Persicobacter psychrovividus: one gene and its partner. The main gene of each other region encodes a partner of the protein of the gene in region 2 in a complex. Links are inferred from orthologs where the notes say so. Each region holds a gene or a part of one and is shown on either strand. Other genes may lie near its edges. The genes, in order: mnmG and mnmE.

Region 1 (17,753 bases), 1.3 Mb from region 2 along the record:
AATAATGTCTATCAATTCATAGTCACGGCGATCAAGTCCCTTGGCAAACTCAGGGGCATTTTGTGAGGATATATTTTGATAACTCAGGGTCAGCTGGTTTTTATGGTCTACTTGCACCACAAAAGACTCAAAAAGGTACCCGAGGTATTCATGTTCAAATAGGGAATAGATGAGCTTAAACGGCTGATCAATGGCTACTTTCATCAAAAATAATTTATTCGTGAATACGCAAAATAAGGGAATTTCTCAACTAATGAAATGAAAACTACTTTGTAAGCGTGTGGATTCAATCCATATTTTGAATATTTGCATTAATTAAAATATTCTCCTTTAGCGGTTAAAAAAAATAATGATATATGAATAGTGGGTGGTTACATAAATTAGCGTGGATTTTGGTGATCGGTGCGATGATCATGTTTTATGCCTCATTGCGTTTTGAGCAACATAAAGTGCTGCTGACCTTCTGTGCTGCAGGGGTGATCGGTGTGGCGTATTTGGTTGATTATTACGCCAAAAAGAAAAATAAAGAAAATTGAACTATCAGTAGGGGAAGTAATAGCTGTAAACAGGCTTAATTCCTCAAAAACAGCCCGTTATAGCTTATCTCAGACTGATAAAAATCATGAATTCTCAGCGCTATTTTGTGGGTAATTTGCTTGCAAATAACGTTTTCAACAAATGACACCGACTTATCCACAGTAGTTATCCACACTGTGGATAAAAATAAAGCCTCAGCGAAAACTGAGGCTTTATTTATGGTATAATTTTAATAATTTACTTATAAAATCACAAAGAGAGTGTATTGTTGACTTGGCAGGTGTATGATTCCACTTGCGTCATCATTTTTTATCTATTCAATCGTACGGTTCAGGTACTCATCAAAATCAACGGCATCAGCGGCATATTCCGACTCAAAATACGGAGAGCTCAATAAGAAATCCGCAGAAGCAATATTACTTGCAACAGGAATATTATATACCACTGCAATACGCAATAAAGCTTTGATGTCTGGATCGTGAGGCTGTTGCTCCAATGGATCCCAGAAGAAAATCAAAAAATCTATTTCTCCTTCAGCAATCTTAGCACCAATCTGCTGGTCACCGCCTAAAGGTCCGCTGAAGAATCGGTTGACTTTAATATCGAGCGTCTCTTCGAGCAGTTTTCCTGTTGTTCCAGTAGCAAAGATATTATGCTTACCCAATTTTTCTTTATGCTTTTTAGCCCAATCCATCATCGCTTTCTTGCGATTGTCATGCGCCACCAAGGCGATATTTTTATACTTACCTAATGTTGCCATAAAAAATTAAATCAAATTTATATCCTAACAAAGAAGCACAATGTCAAGGAAAAATCCTTGCAATGTCACATAAATTCAGCACTAAAAGCCATCATCTTCATCATCATAAAGGCTGTCTTCATCGTCCTGCTGTTCCTGCTGAGGTTCAGGTTTTACGACTTCTTCCTCTTTTTTCTTTTTCCCTTTCCGTTTGCGCCCTTTCTTTTCCTTCTTGGGCTTTTGCGCCTCCTCGTTTTTCAGTTCTTCCTCTCCGAAGCCATCGTCTTCAGTAACCTCATCTTGCTCTACAGACTCACTCACAGGGGCATTACTTTCATTTTCGTCTTCCTCCACGGCATCATCATACAGGCTTTCATCATCGTCGCTGAAGATAATATTTTCCGTATTTTCATCTTCTTCAAGGCTACCCGCATCAAAGAACGGATCTCCTGAGTCTTCGGTGAGCGATGGTTCTGAGATCACAAACTCCTCTTCAATATCAAGATAAATCAGTCGGAATCTATTGACATAGTTCATCACTTCCTCCTTATCAGAAATCGCCATAATAAACTCTCCCATTTTCGCTTTGTCAACATTACTCTTCTTGATCACCGCCTCGTTGTAAACAGGGTCGGCAGAGTAGGTGGAGAAGCGATTTTCCGAATAATTGTAATTCAGATAATACCAGGCTTCTTGCCCTGCACTCAGGAAGAGATTGACAATATCGCCATCAACGGTTTTCTTCACCTCCAGATAGCCTTCGGTTTTGGCGTTGATATCAATACCCAAAATATTGGAGATACCGATATTTCCAACCGAGTACCAGGCCGTCTGATCCTGCGACCACTCCATGTCGAAGTTTGAAAGTACAATTCCCCGCTGCAATTTTCTCGACATCTTTACCAAAGGAGCATAATCTGTCGATAGCATGGTTTCGTAATTCTTCGTTGCCCGATCCCCAATAATTTCACTGACCTTATAGAATAGTTGCGTCAGGTCATCGTTGGCTTTGGCTAATCCTTTATCCTCTGCTGCCAAGTTAATGGTATTGGCCATGGAGGTCAGGGAAGCACTCGGAAGGATGGTTTCTATGGTTGTGAAACCATTGAACTTAACCGTATTGTTGTTCAGGTTTCCAGAACCAATTGCAGAAGCATTCAGCCTGAATTTAAAGACCTTCGGGTTCAGGTTATTCATCAGATCCACTTTCCCCTCAAAGGTAATGTCTGAAGTTTCCTCGTTATAGGTATAGAACTTACCTGCAAAAGAATGCCCACGTGTTTTCATGGTATCCTCCACAATGTAGTGGCCTTTCTCCCGATCATAAGAAAGCAGGCCATTGGGAACGAAGAAATCCTGATCCGACATTTGGTGCTTTTCAAAAATAAAGGTGGTGTAAAGCTGATTGGTACCATCTTCAAAGTGAATTCCTGCAGTCAGAGGATCGCCTTCTTCGGTGATTGCTGAAGCAAAATCGAAAATGATTTCCTGCTGTTCTTCATCATTACTTTCGTACACAATCCAGGTATCGTAATCAGGGATATTTTTCAAATCGAGTTTGACAAAACCATTCAGCAAAAGTGGTTTACTGGTTGCGTACATGGTTGCGGTACCTTTAAAGTACATTCCTGGAGAAATCAGCAGGTTATCTTCCTCATGAATTTCACCATTGGACTCTGTATGAAGTTGCTTTTTACGGTCAGGCAATAATTCAAACTGATTAAATTTAATATTGAAAGTATCCTGCACCGCATTTACAAAGCGGTAGGAGGCATCGCCCTCAAATGCTTTACGCGAAAGGATATTGATGTTTCCGTCGATCAGGTTATGGTAGCCATTGAGGGTATCAATAACCAGGCTCGCATTGGTCAGCTGTGGTAAAACAAAATTCGGCTGAATGGTAATTCTGCTGGAGTCTGGACTAATCAGGGCATCGGCCACTGTAATGTACGGAATACCTGTCACCTCCATTTCCTGTCGTGCAATATCATAAGAGGCACCTTCTGCTGAAAACACCAGACTGTCCATATCGGGTCGGGTGGAGTAGAAGTAGGAGTCCTTGATATCAACCTCTTTAGGCTTGTTCATCGTAATGATGTCCTTATCCAAATCCCAATTCGCTTCCGTAATCGAGGTCTTGGTCATCGCATAAGGGAATGAAATTGCGGCATCACCCTCGACCTCTGGAGATACCTTTGCCAGGTTTTCTTCGAGGTTGAAATCCACAGAAACATTATCGCCATAAAGGGTCGCCTTGGTGGAATCTTCCGAGTTAATATTAAACTGTGCTTCTTCAGCTTGCCACTTCAGTTCCTCATACCTGAACTTGTCGGAGGCGGTTTCTGAACCCCGAATATCAAAATTTCCTTTACCCCGCAATCCACTGTGCGTAAGTACTGTCGCCCCTGTCAAATCACCTTCCTCATAAATTTTGATCGGTGTTTCCGTAGTTTGCAGAAACAGGCTGTCCTCGCGTGGCAACCACAACAGTTCCAAGCCTTCGCCATCTACGGCAGGGTAGCTGATCCCTGCAAAACCTCCCGCCTCAATGGTTGAATGACTTGATGATGCCCGCATGGAATCCTGATACATGGTGTATTTTGTGGCAAAGGTTTTACTGGAAAGCAACTCAAAGTGCCCCTTTCCTTGTAGCCCTTGTTTATCGAGTCTTACTTCATCATAAATAATGCCGTCGGTATCATAAAGCGCATATCCTTCCTCAGGGACTTTATGTACAAAGCCCAGGGAATTATCTGGCATAATCGACAATTTCTCTTCAAAGTCAGGGAAAATTCCCCCACTAACAAAGCGCCCCTGAAAACCAATAGCGGAAGGATCGCCACCTGCCAGACTATCAATGGAGAAAGGAGGGATGATAAAATAAACCTGACGGTCATAGGCCTTATCAAGGTAACTGTGGTTATCAAAATACACCACCGCACCGCGTTCTGCATCGAATCGAGGATAACTTGGATACTGCCTGATTCCCGACTTATTTTTTGGGTTGTTGATATAAAGTGTTCCGTTGGTCGCGCCCATATTGGAGTTTAGACTGGCCGTGAGTTGCTCTTCTGCTGATACCAGGGAGTTGTCTACCTGCCTGCGCTCACCACTTACGGAGTCAGGCAAATAGAACCTGATGGAGTCAATTTTATTAAGCTGAATCAAAAAGCTGTCGTAGCGAAAAACGAAATCCGTTCCGATGAACTCAAAATTTCCTGAAAACAGGTGACCGTTAAAGGTAAAGTCCCGCTTACCAATCAAATCTATCTGCTCAGATTCAGGCTGAATATACACATCGAGCTTTTCACTGATATAAAACTTATTGATCCCGCGTACAGTCATCTTTTTCTCATCGAGGTGCAAAGTCGCATTCGGAGCACTATTGGTTCGCGAAGGTATCGTCAGGTCATCATAATCTTTTTTGTGACGGAAGGAGGCGTTGTAATGATTGGTTTTATCCTTTACCGTAATGATGGTCGTTTCTGGGTCGTAGTCAATAAAACCACCCTCACGTGCCTTAAACATCGCCTGCTGTACAATCTTGGGGTCTTTTTTGATCGATTCAGCAAAATCGTACATCCCGAAAGATTTCGACCGTATCTTTTGACTATAATAGTTCAGGGCATTCAGTGGATGAAAGCCATAAATGGAGGTCAGGGACTGATAATTTTTCTTATTGAAATAATCTCTCGACTCAAAAAAAGCGGGACGGTGATCTCTGGCCTGAAAGATAGAAATGTCAAGAGAATCCTGATTCAGCTTCCAGCGCAGGTAATCTGCCTTAATGTCCATATCAAAAAAGGTGACCTGAAAGGGGGCCATTTCGTTTACGCCTTTTCGCTTGAGGGCGTGAAGGGTAGTATCTGCCTGACGGTAATCAATTTCCATCTCTGGGTGAAAGAGAGAATCTCGCCCATATTTTATCGTCAGTGCACCATTATTAACATGGAATGCCGAGTCGGTATATTCTACCAAACCTGAAGCGATCCTGAACGAGCGGTTGCCTGTACCTGCATACTTGACTTCACTTCCGCCACCAAATATAGAATTGGAAGACGATCGCAATCCCCAAAGGGAGAAACCTCCCTGATAGCTGAAATTATTATCTATGAAAGTTTTAAGTTCAATGTCGCTTCCGTAGGAAGTAAATCTTGGATAGGAGGGAACCGCATTTTTCTTCTTGCGAACACTCTTAAAATCAAATACACCGAGGGTGGGCTGGCGAAGTTTTTCTGGGTAGTAAAGTGTTGCTTTTTCTACACCAAACTTGGGTTGCCTAACATTGAAGTGAAATTTTGTAAATGTACAGTAAGGGCTGTTTTCTTCCCATCCGCCCGTAGACGACCAATCCATTTTTCCTGAATAGGCGACAAAAATACCCTCTTTCAATAAAAAATCCCCTTGAACATCCATCACCACAACGGAATCAAAAGGCGTCTGAAATACCAGGTTTACCCGATCAAAATGAATATAAGGACCTTCGATCGCAGGAGCATCATCCTGAATAAAGCTATCGATCCGCTCCTCGAGCGTCATTTTATTCTCATCCTCCACAATTACATTGTCGCCCCAATTGTCGGCAACATCATCGGCGGAACTCCAGCCTCCGTCGTCATCGGTACTGCTGTCGTCGGTGGTACTATCGTCCGTGCTGTCGCCCCAGTCCCAGCTTCCCCAATTATCGTCACTTTCCTGCTCCGAACTATCGTTTTCTGTATCATCCGCAGGTTCAGTATTCCAGTCATCATCGCTGCTTTGCTGTTCTTCTTCACTGCTTTCCTCTGTTGGTACATAAGCCGCAACGCTCTCATACTTTAGCGAAAATTGTGCATCTTCCCCTATCAGTTTAAAGAAATTGGTATAATTAAGCGCCTGATTTGCCATAAAGGTATGCAGCGCCTCGGTCATCATAATAAAATCCTTGGGAGATAATTCGACGATCCCTTTTTCAAGCTGATCGAGTAGTGCATCGTACTGCACAACAGAAAGACCAGTAACGTATCGGGCCGATGTCAGGGTGGAAGTAACCTCGTACAGGAAGGGTTTCGCGCGCCACTGCTTCTCCACCATTTTACTGTACAATTTATAGATTCTATCTTTCTGACTTGATGACAGGCTTCCACCTGTCCAAAGGGAATCAAATTGCTGACCTGTTGATAAAAAACGGTCAGACTTGCCTGCTTTCATAACTTCAAGCACACGAATATTCAGCGAATCCATATGTTCCGCAGGCTTCATACGTTGTGCATAGCTGCTCGAAAAGCAGGAAATGAAGGCAATAAAAAATAATATTAACAGTCGATGCATATAGGCTTGCATTAGCAAATTTAAGCGATGTTCTTAGCAATATAAATATTAACGAACCCAACGAACTTTTTCAGACAATGGTGCTCTTTTATGTTTTAGGGGCCATTTTTCTGGTACTCCTAAATATAAAAATCCTAAGAGCTGATCTTCCTCTCCAAGATCAAAAAATGCCTTGGCCTCAGGAAAATAAGTTACGCCCCCCGATCCCCAATAACAGCCGATGCCATAGGCGGTAGCGGAAAGGTACATGTTCTGAACGGCCATAGCCACCGCAGCGACTTCCTCAACTTCAGGCACTAATTGCTTGGGATCTCTGCGCATTCCAATCGCAATGATATGGGAGGATTTCAATGGTTTATTGGCCAATTTCTGAAATTTTTCTTCCTTGAAAGTCCCCTGCTCCTCTGCTACTTTTTTGTAAAGTGTGGACTGAAAATCAGCCAGCTGTTGCAGGCCAGCACCAGTGAATACGGTAAATGCCCAAGGCTGCGTCAGTTTGTGCGTAGGTGCCCAACGGGCATTTTCAAGAAGCTGTTCAATAACTCCATCGTCAATCACTTCACCAGTGTATTGGTCGGGATAGATGGATCTGCGTTTGGCGATCAGCTGGTCGATATAGTCTGTTGGGAGGTTCATGATTTGTAATATTTCAATTTACACAACAAAAGAACAAAAAAGGAAGAAATATTATTCCTTCCTTTACATTTATTCTTTCGGTTAATTCGGAAAATCCCCCCGAAGGGCTCTAAACCGCTTTCGGGATTCATCGACATGAATACTTCCAGGGTAATTTTTCATTAGCAGCTCGTAGGTTTCCATTGCCGCCTGTTTTTCCTTCAGATAAATTTCATAGATTTTGGCCTTTTCAAACATGGCGTCATCAGCCTTAATATCGGCAGGGTTCAGGTCGATCACCTTCTGCAGATGCTCCAGTGCCAACGGAAAGCTTCCCTGCTTTTTGTAAACTTCAGCCATCAGGTAATGAATTTCATCCTGTAAACTGTGCCCCCGAAAATCGGTGAGCATTTTTTTCAGCCCCGCGAGCGCTTGGTCGTTTTTGTGCTGAAACAGCAACAGATCAATTGCCGCATAGGTTTTCATGGCCGTTTCGGTACTGTCCAGTGCGGTGTTGTCTTTGATCAGTAAGCTCAACGACATGGCATCGTTGGCAATTTCCCTTGTCGTAGCGAGTTTCAGTACATCGAGATGGGCAGCGGCAAGCTTAAAGTCCCCCGTGTAATAGGATAATTTGGCGCTGCGCAACTTCGCATCATAACCAATCGGGGTTTCCCTCCCCTCCTTTTCTGCCTGTGCATACAGCAATCGAGATTCCCAGGGTTCATCTTTCAAAAGATAAATATCACCAAGGGCGATCTTGCACTCCAGCTTCAGTTGTTTTGAAACCTTTTGTTGCCCAACCACAGATTCCAGCAAATTAATCGCGATGTCGTATTCGCCCTTGTAGAGCGCGTGTAACATCGCCTTATTCTTTTTGGCCTCCAAGGTTGTCTGCGAGGTCGGAACCTCCGTGATGAGCTTCTCATAGCTACTGATGAGCTCATCAATAGAATTCATCTCTACAGGATAGGTATTTTTCACTTGTTCCTCCCTTGCCTTGATAATTGCATTGCGGGCCAGGAAATAATTCGGGCTTTTCTGATAATGCTCAATGACGTAATCGTAGGCCATGACGGCATGTTCATAATCCTGATGGCGCAACGCCATCTGTGCCACATTCATCAGGTAGTCGCCATTGCTCTTGCTTCGCTTATCCAAGCTGCGCGCCTGAACGAAGGCGCCGTAAAAATTCCGCTGTTGCATGTTTGCCCAAATGAGCATCTCGGGATAGAAGGCTTCCTTGCCGTCTTTTTGTATCCTGTCGATCAGGTAGCTTTCAAAAGCCTCCAGGTCCTCTTCGTCGGTTAAAGCTGACTGGAGTACATTTTTGACGTAGGATCGATTCTTGGGGTTCCTAACGGCCATCTGAACGTACTCATTGACCATCTTGTCTTTTTGGTTGGTCATGCGATAGATATTTGCCAGCTCATGAGCAAATAACCCCTCATTCTTGGCCACCTTGCGACCTTTCAAAAAAGTAAGCTCAGCCCAGTCAAATTCCTGCGCTCTGTAAAACTCCTGCGCCAGGTTCCGTAGGTTGTTCAAGTCCTTAGCCTGATCGTCAATCAAATTATTGAAATATTTTTCCGCCTGGCTCATCTCCCCTTGCGATTCGTACAGCCGTCCCCGATCGACCTGGTAAATCATATCTTCTGGATTTTTCTTGATCGCCCTGTTGAGGTACTTTTCTGCCTGCTTGAAATTTTTAGTGCTGAACAGCAAATCGAGATAGGGTTTATGAATCAGCGGAAGGTTTTCATTGTTTCGCGCCAATTTTTCATAAATATCCTCAGCCTTCTCAATTTCTCCCCTTCCTAAGTATTCTTCAGCAATACTCACTTTTTGAAAATCTTGTGCTTGACTTGAAAGAATTCCAAAACTTAAAAAAGCAGTAAATCCAAGAATCTTAAAAGCGAGGGATGTTTTCCACATGATAGATAGTATTAGTTTATATATATTCTTTTTAAAAAGAGTTATTGTATTTATTACGGTGTGGATTAGTGGATAAGTTACTGATTATTTAAAAATCAGCGATTTTTGCACGATCAGTAAACCGATATGGGGACTTATCCACAGCCATTATCCACATGAAATTACTTGTTTTTAAGCTAATTAACATTGAATTTCGCGAAAACAATTATTTTGTGGATAACTTTTTTCCACACTGTCCACAAGTGGATAAAATGGGGGATTTCGGGGTGTATAAATCGAACTTATGAACGTGGATTTGGAATTTCGGGAAACGCCCAAGATAAGTGTGGGTAAGTGGGGATAACTTTTAGTGAAAATCGGACTTATTCCGGACTTTTCAACGGTTATCCACAGGGTTATCCTCCGGTAATAATTTGTACGTGAAAAATCGACAAAAAAAGCAGCAAAACGACCGATTAATGTGGGTAAGGCGGTTCAGAAATAAATTTTGAAACGGATTTTCAGAATGGTGAAAAAAGCATTGTGGAAAAAGGAGTTTCGCGAGCAAAAAAAAGGCCGTCAATCATGAAATTGACGGCCTTTTTAATTTTCCACGTGAAAAAGAGGGCAAAAAAAATCGCCGACTCCATTAAGGAGTCGGCGATTTTTGAATGATTAATCGAGGGATTACATTTTGAAATCAATGTTGGTTAATTCCCAGTTGGCGCGTATTGCTACCTCATCCTGAAAGAAAAATACAGGTTCTGGGGCTTCATTTTTAAGGATATTACCAATATCCCACTGCCCATTGCCATTTTCATCGATTAAAACTCGAATTTTGTAAGTGGCTGGCTTCAAATTATAAAAGCTATAATGGCCATTTTTATCAGCCGTTGTTGTTTTTACAACTTTAAAATCAGCAGTAACCAGCTGAATTTGATAATTTTTATAGTCTGTCGTAATTGTTCCTTCGATACTTCCGAGATTTTCCTTATTCGCCAGGGTAAACTTCTCATCAATCGCCTGGGCAGTATCACTTTCAATGCTGATAAAAGCTCCATGTGGAATATGAAGCTTCATATCTGTAAAAGTTCGTGCTTCAGGCTGTTGAATATAAATACTATCCGCTTTCAGGCTGTCAAGAAACAGCGTATCTGCAGGAGGAAGGAAAATTGAGTCCAGCTTTATGGCTTTTTTGATGGTTACTTCATCAAAGCGTTTATTCCAGCTTAAGTCTTTATCGATATCGAGGCGAATAAAGTTCAAGGAATCGTAAATCACCATCATAGAGTCAGGATGTACAACTCGTATTGGTTTTGAAAACTGAATTTTCTCAATTAAAGTATCCTGAATGGGGTTGTCGTTGGCATATTTCTGAACTTCTTGTTCAAGTACAGCATATTTACGCTTTGTCCCATCCGCAAATTTCACGTGGAAATTTTCTACTACCTTATTTCCTACTGTATCTGTGGCAATAATCTGCGTTGGAATACTGTCATTCTCTGGGATTTGTGTCGCATTAAAAAAGCGAACACCATTATGCTCAGGACTGAAAGTAGACAGCATCAGCTGATCGTCATTTTTAAATGACAACTGATAACTTTTCACATACTTATTGAACAGCACATCAAAGTACTTTCCATTTTCTTTGGCAGAATTCATTTTGAATGGCTGTGCATCCGCAAGAATTAAGTTGAAATGAAGGCTGTCGCGGTCGGTATCAAGGCTGAGTGTATCGGGATACAAGCCTGCGGGCTCACTTTTGGGCTCGTTGATCAGGTTGTTATTTTCGTCCAGATAAGCGTAAGCTTTAAACTTACCGTGACGGATATGACTCAGATTGTAATGGCCTTCTTCATCTGTTTTGGCAAAATATTCTGGCTTTCCAGTGTAAATGTCCAAGGTATCTTTGATGTCAAACAAAGCGACTGTCGCCTCCTTTACAGGTGCTCCAGTGAGTACATCGCGTACCGTTCCATTGATTTTCAGGCTGTCGATATAATCCCCGGTACTGAATGCAAATACGGCATTTTTCCACGGATTATTCTCATTGATATCCTGAATGGCATCCTGGAAGTTGAAAGTATAGGTGGTATTTTCCTTCAGAGGTTCCTCGAATTCAATGATCAGGGATTTCTTTTTGGTGCGGAACTGATAACGCACATCTGTTTGAGGCGTAATGAGTAGCTTGGTTTTCAGGTTTTTAGCCTGCGTGTACTCATCAAAAGTAAGCACGAACTTTTTCCCCCTGTAATTTACAGAGCCTACCTGAGGCACCGAATTTACCAGGGTCGGCGGAATAGTATCCCGAGGACCACCAGCGGGTTGTCTGACATTCGCACAGGAGGTTACAAATAGGGCAGAAATCCCCGATGCCAGTAAGAGGTTCGCTAATTTATTTACTTTCATGTTCCAAAATGTAGATTAAACTACTGTAATTATTGTCTTTTCGCGCAGCCAAATTTGATTTTAGCCCCGCCATGAAGGCTGGCAGGTAGTTTTGTTTGCCTGTCTTATATTCCTCACTCAGTAAACTTACATAAAAGGAATCCAATTTCATGGGTTTCTGCGCGCTGATTTTAAAGCCATGTTTTTTAGCCAGCAAAGCCATCGTTTGGGGCTCAAAATGATAGAGGTGTCTCGGCAGATCATAAGCCGCCCAGTGCTCCTGGTAAATTTTGGCATCCAGACTGGCCGCATTGGGTACTGCGAGGAGTAATTTTCCCGTGGAACAAAGTTTTTGGCGAAGCTTGTCAAGGGTTTCATTGAGTGCTTCAATATGTTCAAGCACGTGCCACAAGGTGATGATATCCACTTTTTCATCGCTTAGCAGGTCGATACTATTGACAATTTTTCCCTGCAAAAGTAGACCATGCTGACTCCGTGCCTGATCACTTGGCTCCAGGCCTTGAACCTGCCAGCCACTTTCAGCACACTTGTTCAGGAAATGACCTGTACCACAACCAAAATCAAGAATTTTTCGGCCATCAGAGAGCCCTGATACCATTTTTTCCTTTTGACCAAGCGTATATTTTCGGGCAATTTTGTAAATCCGTTGCGTTAAATTTTGCGCCTTGTTGGTGTGCGAAATATAACTTTCATCTTTATAATATGCCCCTAAATTCGCAGGATATGGATTGGTAAATTTGAAACCACAATCATCACAGGTAACAATATTGAACTGCTCCTGAGTGGTGGTGTGATCCGTACAATTTAAAAAATGCGTAAAATGATTGCCCTGACAAACAGGGCAATCTTTAAATTCTTTTAACATAAACCAGTAGACCGAAAAAGGTGTTTCATGTGGAACACTTGTTCCTACTTGCCAAGGTAAATCATTAATACCGAAATATCAGCAGGTGATACACCAGAAATTCTTGATGCTTGCCCTAATGTAGTTGGACGTAACCTTGTCAGTTTTTCCCTTGCCTCAGAGGACAGTGCCTTTATTTCAGCAAAATCAATGCTGTCCTTGATGTAAAGGTTTTCAAGGTTATCCATCTTCTCCGCCATCTTCTGCTCCTTCTCGATGTAAGTATCGTACTTGATCAGTATTTCTGCCTGCTCTTTTGCCAAAGGATCATACTGGGACATTTGCTGCTCGAACTCAGGCGTGATTACACCGACCTGTTGCATGGAAAGCTCGGGACGCTTCAGTAAACGGTAAGCCGACTGCGATTCTTTGATCTGTGCCGAATTCATGGTTTCAAGCTGAGGGTTTGCCTGTTTAGGCTTAAATTTGGACACCCTCAAGGTTTCAATCAGCTGATCTACGTTTTCTTTGCGCTTGATCATATTATCGAAACGCTCCTGACTTGCCAATCCAATCTTGTGTCCCTGCTCTGTAAGGCGGAGATCAGCATTATCCTGACGTAACAAGATTCGATATTCAGCACGTGAAGTAAACATGCGATAAGGCTCATCAGTCCCTTTGTTTACCAAATCATCAATCAGAACGCCAATATAGGCATCAGAACGTTTCAGGATCAGTGGATTTTCCTCTTTTACGCGCAAAGCGGCATTGATACCAGCCATCAGTCCCTGTGCGCCAGCTTCTTCATATCCTGTGGTACCATTAATTTGGCCTGCAAAATATAAATTTTTGACTGTGCGGGTTTCCAATGACATCTGAAGTTGTGTCGGTGGGAAGAAATCATACTCAATCGCATAGCCTGGACGGAACATTTTCACCTGCTCAAATCCTTCAATTTTTCGCAAAGCCTTCATCTGAATATCTTCAGGAAGCGATGAGGAAAAACCATTTACATAGATTTCACAAGTATTCCATCCTTCTGGCTCAACAAAAATCTGATGACGATCGCGTTCAGCAAATCGGTTGATTTTGTCTTCAATCGATGGGCAATAACGTGGACCAAGTCCCTGGATTCTACCATTGAACATTGGTGAACGGTCGAATCCTTCTTTCAATGTTTCATGCACCTCAGGGTTGGTGTAAGTGATGTAACAGCTTCTTTGCTCCTTGAGTGTGCTTGTTTCATCGCTGAAAGAAAATTTGTAAGGCTGCTCGTCGCCAGGTTGTTCGCTCATGGCCTCCCAGTTAAGGCTTCGGCCATCAACACGTGGAGGTGTGCCCGTTTTCATTCGGCCAGCTTCCATTCCAAGGTCAACGAGTTGTTCTGTAATTCCCTTTGCTGCACCTTCTCCTGCGCGTCCACCACCAAACTGTTTTTCTCCAATATGAATGGTACCATTAAGGAACGTCCCGTTTGTAAGAACAACAGTTTTGGAACGGATTTTCAATCCCAGACTGGTGATTACGCCTTTGGCCTCCCCTTTTTCAATGATTAAGCCCGTTACCATCTCTTGCCAGAAGTCAAGATTTTCTGTTTGTTCCAGGCGCATACGCCATTCTTCAGCAAACTTCATTCGGTCGCTTTGGGCTCTCGGGCTCCACATGGCAGGTCCTTTCGATCGGTTCAGCATTCTAAACTGAATCATCGATTTATCGGTAATGATTCCCATTTGTCCTCCAAGGGCATCAATTTCCCTTACGATCTGACCTTTTGCGACCCCACCCACAGCAGGGTTACATGACATCTGTGCGATCGTATTCATATTCATCGTTACCAATAGTGTTTGCATACCCATATTGGCAGCGGCAGCAGCAGCTTCACAGCCTGCATGGCCAGCTCCGACAACGATCACATCATATTCTGTAAACATAGGCTTTCCCTTTGTCTTATTTTCTTGGCGTGTAAAACAGTATTAAAAGTAAATGTTCCACGTGAAACGTGCTTACCTGTTAAAGGTGAAGTGTTTCACGTGGAACATTTTGATATTCAAATGCTTGCGCAAATTTAAGCAAAAGATTTTTCAAAAAGCGCAATTGCTTCATTTTCTTTTGTTCTCATCAGGGAAGCTTCCTGCTCAGATTTGTCTTTGTAGCCAAGCAAGTGCAAAACCCCATGAATAATAACCCTTTTGACCTCATGATCAAAAGACTGCTCATGGGTTTTGGCATTCTCGATGATTCTCTCAATACTGATAAAGATATCACTTTCAATAAATCCGGCCGTATCGCTGTTATCAAAAGTGATAACATCGGTATAGGTGTCGTGATCCAAATACTCCACATTTATTTTATGCAGGTATTCGTCACTACAAAAGATAAAATTGATTTCTTCAAGCTCAAACCCTTCATTTTCAATGACTTGATTAACCCACGCTTTGGTGTTGTTGATCTGTTCTGTATTGAAATCTACTTCCTCTGTGAAAAAATTAATTTGGTCTTCCATTAATTTAAATAAAATGATAACTCTAAAATACGGCCCTCATTTTTAAATTCGACTTCATCACAAAGGTGTTTAATCAGGAAGATTCCACGCCCATGTGGCTGATCGATATTCTCGGGTGCCGTAGGATCGGGCAAGTTATTAAAGTCAAAGCCGATTCCCTCGTCTTCGACCGTAAATTTTACTGCCTCCTCATTGTGGTGCACCGTAAGGGTTACGTTTTTATCTTTATCAAATTTGTTGCCATGTTGGATGGCATTGTTCACAGACTCAGTTATCGCAATCATGATATTGCCATAAATGTCATCGTTGAGTTGGTATTTTTCTTTGGTATTGTCGATAAAGCTTTCGACGATACGGATATTTTCACTCAATGACGGAATTTCAATTTTGATTGACTCCATTGTTATCACCGGATATTGTTGTTTTCTAATCTTTTGAAATATTGATTGACCTCTTTTTTATAATAAGGGTTGAGTTTTAGCGGAATAGTTTTGAACCGCTCGAGCTCTTTTTGTTTTTGTCGAATATATTCTTCGATTGCTTCAGGCACTTCCTGTTGATAGTTCTTTGCCGTCTCCGCTTCCCTTTTCTCATCCAGTTGGTCTTCCCGATCAGCTTTTTCAGACTCCAGGAGTCTGGTCATGATGTCCTTTTGACGGTTCATCATTTGATCACTGAGCTGTTTGTTTACCAAATCGAGTTCAGTCTTTTCCATTTCTTCAATGGCTTTTTGCAAATCTTTGCCGCCTTTGCCATTTTTACCTTCGGCTTCTTTTTCCGCTTCCTGCAAAGCACGACGAATTTGCTCTTGTTCTTGAGCTAATTTAGCAACTTCTTCAGACAATTGCCTTCCCGATTTGCCACTCTTTTTTAATTGATTGATTTTTTCATTGAGTTGTTGCTGTAATTCGCTCATACTCGGGCTTGGCATTGGCTTATTTTGAGGCTTCCCACCAGAGTTACCTTTCATTTCTGCCATTTGCTGTTGCATTTGTGAGAGCACATCATCGAGCAGTAAAGCCAGGTTATTCATTGAAGTCATGGCAAATTGCTGTTCGCTGAGCGCATTTCCTTTTTTGCGTTCCTTAATATACGAAGAAGAGCGGTTAAGATGGCTATTCATCTCATTGAGTTCTCGTGTTACGAAGGAAGAAATTTGAAAAACACGCTGAGCAAGTGCTTTCAGTGAATCCTGAACGATTTTCGAGTCAGCCTGTATTTTCAACTGTTGCTGACTTAAATCGAGAAAACGAGGATCACTTTGCCTTGTTTGCCGGAATTCCTTCATGGTGGCCTCCTGTTCAAAAGAGAGGTTAATGAGGTTATTCAAGATATGCCGCAGGTTTTCCATATTTTCCTGCACCATTTCCATTTCAGCACTCTGCTGCATCTGCTGCATTTTTTGCTTCATTTGCTGAAGGTTTTGGCTGATCTGTTCTTGAGCCTGCTTGGCTTTTTTCTTTTTCTTTTGTTCGGCAGCCTGATCGAACTGCTCTTGCCCCTGTTCAACTTTTTGTTCCTCCTTCGAAAGGTCAGGCATTGAGTTCGGTGCTTTCAGGTCGTTATTGGTTTTTTGTAATTCGGACATCTCTTTTTTGATGTCCTCAAAATCCTTATTGAGTTTTTGCTGTTCTTTTTTCAGCTCTTCGAGTTCACTTTTTGGGGCTTCGTCTGTTTTTTCATTCAGTTTTGCCTGCTTATCTTCCAGTTCTTCGATTTGTTTGGTAAGCTGATCGGCCTCGAGGTCAAACTTCATTCTTTTGAACAGCTCCATTGTTCTTTCCAGTTCCTCCTCAAGGTTCTGTTCTTTTTGGTCAATCTCTTTTAGCTTGTCCTGCACCTGATCCATATCCTGCGACTGCTCTTTCATCAGTTCTTGCAGTTCTTCATAAAGTTTTTTGGTTTCATCATCAAGAAGCTCATTCATCAGCTCTTGCAATTTTTCCACCTTTTCTTTAATGGATTTATTCTTCTGCTCTTCGAACCGTTCGCGCCGAGCCATTTCTTCCTGATGCTTTTTCTGCAATTCCTGAAGACCATCATTAAGTTCCTGTCTTTTTTTGATCAGGTCATCAATTTGTTGCTTATCCTGCCAACTGAGGGTCTTTTTAGATTTTAGTTTCTGTTCCAAATCCTTGAGTTCATTACGGACAGATTTGGCTTGCTCAAGGTTTTTATCAATATTTTTTTCATTGGCTTTATTGCCTTCCGCGACTTTTTCTTTCAGGGCTTGTTTGTCGGGGACATTAAAGCTGTAAATACCTGTTTTCGATGATTTTGGTCCGTTGATCTGGTCGTTGTCAGTTACCTGAAGAAAGTATTCAACCTTCTGGTCAGAGGCCAGTTCGAGGGTATCTAAAGGCCAATTGAGGTAAAAACCCTGCTGTGTTTTTTGTCGGTCGATTTTAAAGCGGTGCGTCCTGAACTTCCCCTTGGGGTTGGTTCTGTACTTCAGGCTAAGTGCGCGTAGCCCGTGGTCGTCACTGATGTTTCCGCCGAGAATAATATAGTTGAACAAGACCGTATCCTGAAATTGCTCAAGCTGAATTTTTGGGTATTCGTCTTTAACAACGCTTACCTGATAAACCACAGGGTCGATATTTTTACCATACTGGTTATTCAGGTCAATTTCATATTGATCAGAGTTCATCACCTTTTTCTGAAGATTAAAGGCATCGTTTTTTGAAGCAAGCGCATAGGTGCTGTCTTCATTTTTGAAATGGACAAGAAACTCCTCTGCATCAGGCGCCATGAATTTCCACGACACTTCCGTTCCTTCGGGAACCTCAAAATTCCCTGTATTGGCCATTTTATCGGTTGTTCGGCCAAGGTATTTGGGGTACTTTAAGGTCACTTCAAAGTTTTTGATCTGTGGGCGAGGG
Region 2 (4,124 bases):
CTCCCTCGCTTTTTCCCTCATTGCAGGAGGTAAATATTGCGCCACATATTTATTGAAGCAATCCAAAACATGATCCTGGCTTTTACCATACAATGGCGCTCCAGCTTTCAATAAGGCGTATAAATGGGCACTATACCCAGACTTATTTTTCTTCAGTTGTAAAGTTTCGGAATAATAGCGGGCTTGGTCCGTTTTGTCTTCAAAAAGCCCTTGCTTGCTAATGATCTCCAAACGAATCAATTGAGCAATTATTGGTGGGTTTTCAGTTTCACGTGAGAGACGCTCAGGCGTAGGAGGAGGGGATAAGTTCTCAATTTTATTACATAATGGAGTTGCACCCAAAGCCTTCAAGCCATCAATAAATACCTGATTCCTGAAAAATGCCCCCTTCTCAACCAGTTCGTGGATCACCATGAACTTAGCCAATAAAGTCATCCAAGCGTCAGTACTTTTTTCCGTCAGCCATTGCGGTTCGAAAGTGGTTTCGTAATGATCCACCCCAAATTTGATTTGCAGTTTTGGAATGGTAGATTCGATCAGGGCCTTCCATTGGTACCCCTCTTCAAATTCAGATAAATAGAAGGGAAGCTCCATATAGAGATGGTCCAAAAGCGGATTGTTAAGCGTTTGCCCGTTTAGCTGAGCAGACTTTAGAGGAACTAAATATTTCCGCCATATTTGATCGCCAAAATCATCGAGTTTCACTTTCAGCTTTTTGAACTGATTTTCGGGTGATTCACAAAAGGCAATGAAATCATTACAGATCGTCTGAATAAACAGGCGCTTGGTCTCTGCCACAAGCATTTCTATTTCCGTTGCAGTTGGTTGCTTATTGATTGTTTCCATGGTTAAATAGTTTTAGTATTTCACTTTTTTTAATAATTGTCCTCCTACCTAATTTAGTAATTTTGAGAGTATTTTTATTAATTAAACCATAGACAGTTCCTCGACTAACCCCCATTAATTCACAAGCTTGTGGTATACTCAAAAACTCCTCCTGTTGAGGTGGAGCAACCGTCTGCCCCTTATTTTTAGCACGAATAGCCGAAAGCACCCTAAGGTTATTTTCAGACAGCGCTTTATCGATGTTCTTCTCCCTCCGCTTTTGTTTGTAGTGCCGTTGATTGCATTTATGCGAGCAATACTTTGTCGTTGTGGCCCGTGCTGTAAATTCCTGGTTACAGTAAAGACAATTTTTCTGCATTTTCATTTTCGCCGAGTTTGTCTATTACTGTTCACTGGTGTTCAAAGAACTCCCCCCTTGTTTGTTCACTGACGTCCACCGACGTTCAAACTTCTCTCCTTTTTTGTTTGTCCATAGTTGTTCACTGATGTTCATAGTTGTTCATTGCTGTTCACTGATGTTCAAAAAACTCTCCCCTAAAACGAGGCATCTCCGTCCCTTTCTCCCCTTGAAATTTCTCAAAAGGGACGGACTTGTTTCTCAAATGTAATGGATTATACCAACTGGACAAATTTCATAAAACGACAAAAGCCCCACTATCAGCAAGATAGCAGGGCTTCGGTAGTATTATTCTTAGACGGTCGGAGGTATTACTTTCCGATACAAAACTTGCTGAAAATGGTTTCCAGCAGGTCATCTGTTGTAACGGTTCCGCTGATTTCCCCCAAATAATGTAGGGCTTCGCGGATGTCCATGGCCATCAGGTCGCCAGAGATTTGGGCGGCAATGGCGGTAGTCACATTGTCTAATGCTTCGCTGGTACGAATCAGTGATTCGTAATGGCGAGCATTGGTCACCACCGTGTTGCCAGACTTGATTTCCTGCAGGTTGACTTTCGACACCAGCTGATCTTTCAACTCTTCCAGGTTTTCTTTCTTTCCTGCGGAGATAAATAACCAGCCGTCCTGTGCTTTCAGGCTGGCGATTTTTTCGGCATCCGCTTCATCAATTTTGTTGCCTACTTTGATGAATGGGATCGACTGCGCTTCGAGATTTTTGACTTCAGCATTAATGTCTTCCAGCGATTCATTCACCAAATCGAAAAGGTAAATGATTACTGATGCCTGTTTCATTTTTTCACGCGTTCGCTCGACGCCGATGGCCTCCACCTTGTCGTCGGTATCTCGCAAACCAGCCGTATCAATGAATCGGAATGAGAGTCCTTCGAGGTGAATTTCATCTTCAATAAAATCCCGTGTCGTTCCTGCGACGTCAGAAACAATCGCTTTTTCTTCATTCAGCAAGGCATTGAGCAAGGTAGATTTTCCCGCATTTGGCTTTCCCGCGATTACGGTAGGCACGCCGTTCTTAATGACATTCCCCAGATCAAAGGAATCGATCAGTTTCTTGATTACCGTCTGTAACCTATTGACCAGATTTTGAAGTTCCGTGCGATCGGCAAACTCAACATCCTCTTCCGAGAAGTCAAGTTCCAGCTCCACCATCGACGCAAAGTAAATTAACTGATCACGCAGGGCAGCAATTTCCGCTGAAAACCCTCCACGCATCTGATTCATCGCCGCGCTGTGTGCTGCTTCGGAATCCGAATGAATTAAATCGGCTACGGCCTCGGCCTGAGCGAGGTCGAACTGCCCATTCATGAAGGCGCGCTTGGTAAACTCCCCAGCCCTGGCCAATCGGGCACCTTCGCGCAGGAACAATTGAATAACCTGCTTTATAATATAAGGGGAGCCGTGGGTGGAAATCTCTACGACATCTTCCTTGGTAAAAGACTTCGGCGCGATGAACAACGACACCAACACCTCATCAATGATTTTTTCTCCATCGCGGATGGTACCGAAATGAATCGTGTGGCTTTCCTGCTTAGTGAGGTCTTTGCCACGAAATACTTTATTACAAATTGCGATCGCCTCTTTCCCCGAAAGACGGATGACAGCGATAGCGCCCACTCCTTGTGGCGTTGCCAATGCGACGATCGTATCGTCCATGGATGCAATTGGGTTCATATAATTTCTCCTTATTATTTGTTGCAAAGATAATCAAATTTGTGGATTGGTCTGCAATTTGATAATTTCACGTATTAAAGCTTTAAATTAATAAAACTGTTATGGCAGAAACTACTTATAAACGCGGACAATTGGTCAAGATCAAAGATGGTGTTGTGAACCCATTGGAGAATGAATTGCAATTGGGGGGGCAGGTCGTTACGATTATGAAAATCAGTAATCCAAATTCAGAAAACCCTACTTTGCTGGTCGAATTCAAGGCTGATGCTTTGGATCAGTGGCCTCAGTATTTGTTGGAAGAGATGATTGTTCAGCACCCAAAATGGGATCAGTGCAAACTCAAAGCGAGTGATGTGGAGATTGTTGAATAAGGGTGAAAATGAAAAATCCCACAGCCGTTAAGTTGTGGGATTTTTTTTGTTTTTGTTATAGTGATCAGGGACTGTCGCACAACTCAGCGCTCTGCATATAGTGCATAATATTATTTCGTGAGCTGTACGGATGCACCTATGTGTGTATCCAACCCACCAAAATTTATGATGATTCGGGCAGACACACAGGTCAGCCCCTACAGTGACCAAATAAAATTTTGTAGGGCAAAATCAATTTATGGTTATGCAACGACCCCGATAGGATTCATAGTAATTAATCCGCTGTATCGACTGAACCAATGTCATTTAAGATTAGAATAGCACCCCGTAGAGACGATATTTTTAATGTCTAACACAACGCTGATCTTTCAGGTGCCCTTAGATTTATTCAAAAAATGCGATGTGAGACATCATGAATTATGTCTCAACAAGCATTTCAAGCCCAAGAGCGGTGCAACACAAATTATTGCACTATTTTATATTGCCGACAGATTACACCGGTTTCCACAGATTTTTTTATTTCGCAAATCGGATATCCCATCGCAAATCAAAAACCTCTTTCTGTCCTTTTTGATGCAGGAGCCTCCAAGAAAAATACGCGCTATTTACGGGTAGCCCTAATTAATGTTTGAATGGATAAATCCGAAGGTTACTCCTCCTCAAATTCATCCAAAAAGCCCAAAGCTTCCGCTTCTTCATCTACCCATTCATCAATGGTCGCAATAGCAATAGTACAAGCTTCTTGATCGCCTTCAAACACCACAATATTTTCTTCGCCAAACTGTACACGAAGTTCCTTTCCGCTGGCTTGTACCTGATAAG

Evidence for each region.
Region 1: the proteins of mnmE (region 2) and mnmG are in contact, whole or in part, in a solved structure (PDB 9HIP), measured with the Escherichia coli proteins. The link is inferred for Persicobacter psychrovividus from one-to-one orthologs.

What each region holds. Positions count from the first base shown.
Region 1 is NZ_AP025292.1:894-18,646, reverse strand. What follows is about bases 11,867-14,725. They hold mnmG (tRNA uridine-5-carboxymethylaminomethyl(34) synthesis enzyme MnmG), read right to left. Parts: upstream 14,300-14,725; coding sequence 12,434-14,299; downstream 11,867-12,433. Other genes in these bases: ybeY (rRNA maturation RNase YbeY), read right to left, coding at 14,434-14,725; AABK40_RS00025 (class I SAM-dependent methyltransferase), read right to left, coding at 11,867-12,389. In the rest of the region: AABK40_RS00060 (DEAD/DEAH box helicase), read right to left, coding at 1-204; AABK40_RS00055 (hypothetical protein), read left to right, coding at 357-536; AABK40_RS00050 (methylglyoxal synthase), read right to left, coding at 851-1,297; AABK40_RS00045 (hypothetical protein), read right to left, coding at 1,379-6,586; AABK40_RS00040 (nitroreductase family protein), read right to left, coding at 6,635-7,222; AABK40_RS00035 (tetratricopeptide repeat protein), read right to left, coding at 7,304-9,136; AABK40_RS00030 (Ig-like domain-containing protein), read right to left, coding at 9,803-11,524; more of AABK40_RS00025, read right to left, coding at 11,511-11,866; more of ybeY, read right to left, coding at 14,726-14,871; AABK40_RS00010 (ATP-binding protein), read right to left, coding at 14,871-15,272; AABK40_RS00005 (coiled-coil domain-containing protein), read right to left, coding at 15,278-17,753. UniProt on the Escherichia coli protein: NAD-binding protein involved in the addition of a carboxymethylaminomethyl (cmnm) group at the wobble position (U34) of certain tRNAs, forming tRNA-cmnm(5)s(2)U34.
Region 2 is NZ_AP025292.1:1,332,254-1,336,377, reverse strand. Bases 744-3,652 are described here. They hold mnmE (tRNA uridine-5-carboxymethylaminomethyl(34) synthesis GTPase MnmE), read right to left. Parts: upstream 2,932-3,652; coding sequence 1,555-2,931; downstream 744-1,554. Other genes in these bases: AABK40_RS05890 (hypothetical protein), read left to right, coding at 3,033-3,302; AABK40_RS05900 (helix-turn-helix domain-containing protein), read right to left, coding at 830-1,210; AABK40_RS05905 (hypothetical protein), read right to left, coding at 744-846. Outside these bases: more of AABK40_RS05905, read right to left, coding at 1-743; AABK40_RS05885 (hypothetical protein), read right to left, coding at 3,952-4,124. UniProt on the Escherichia coli protein: Exhibits a very high intrinsic GTPase hydrolysis rate. Involved in the addition of a carboxymethylaminomethyl (cmnm) group at the wobble position (U34) of certain tRNAs, forming tRNA-cmnm(5)s(2)U34.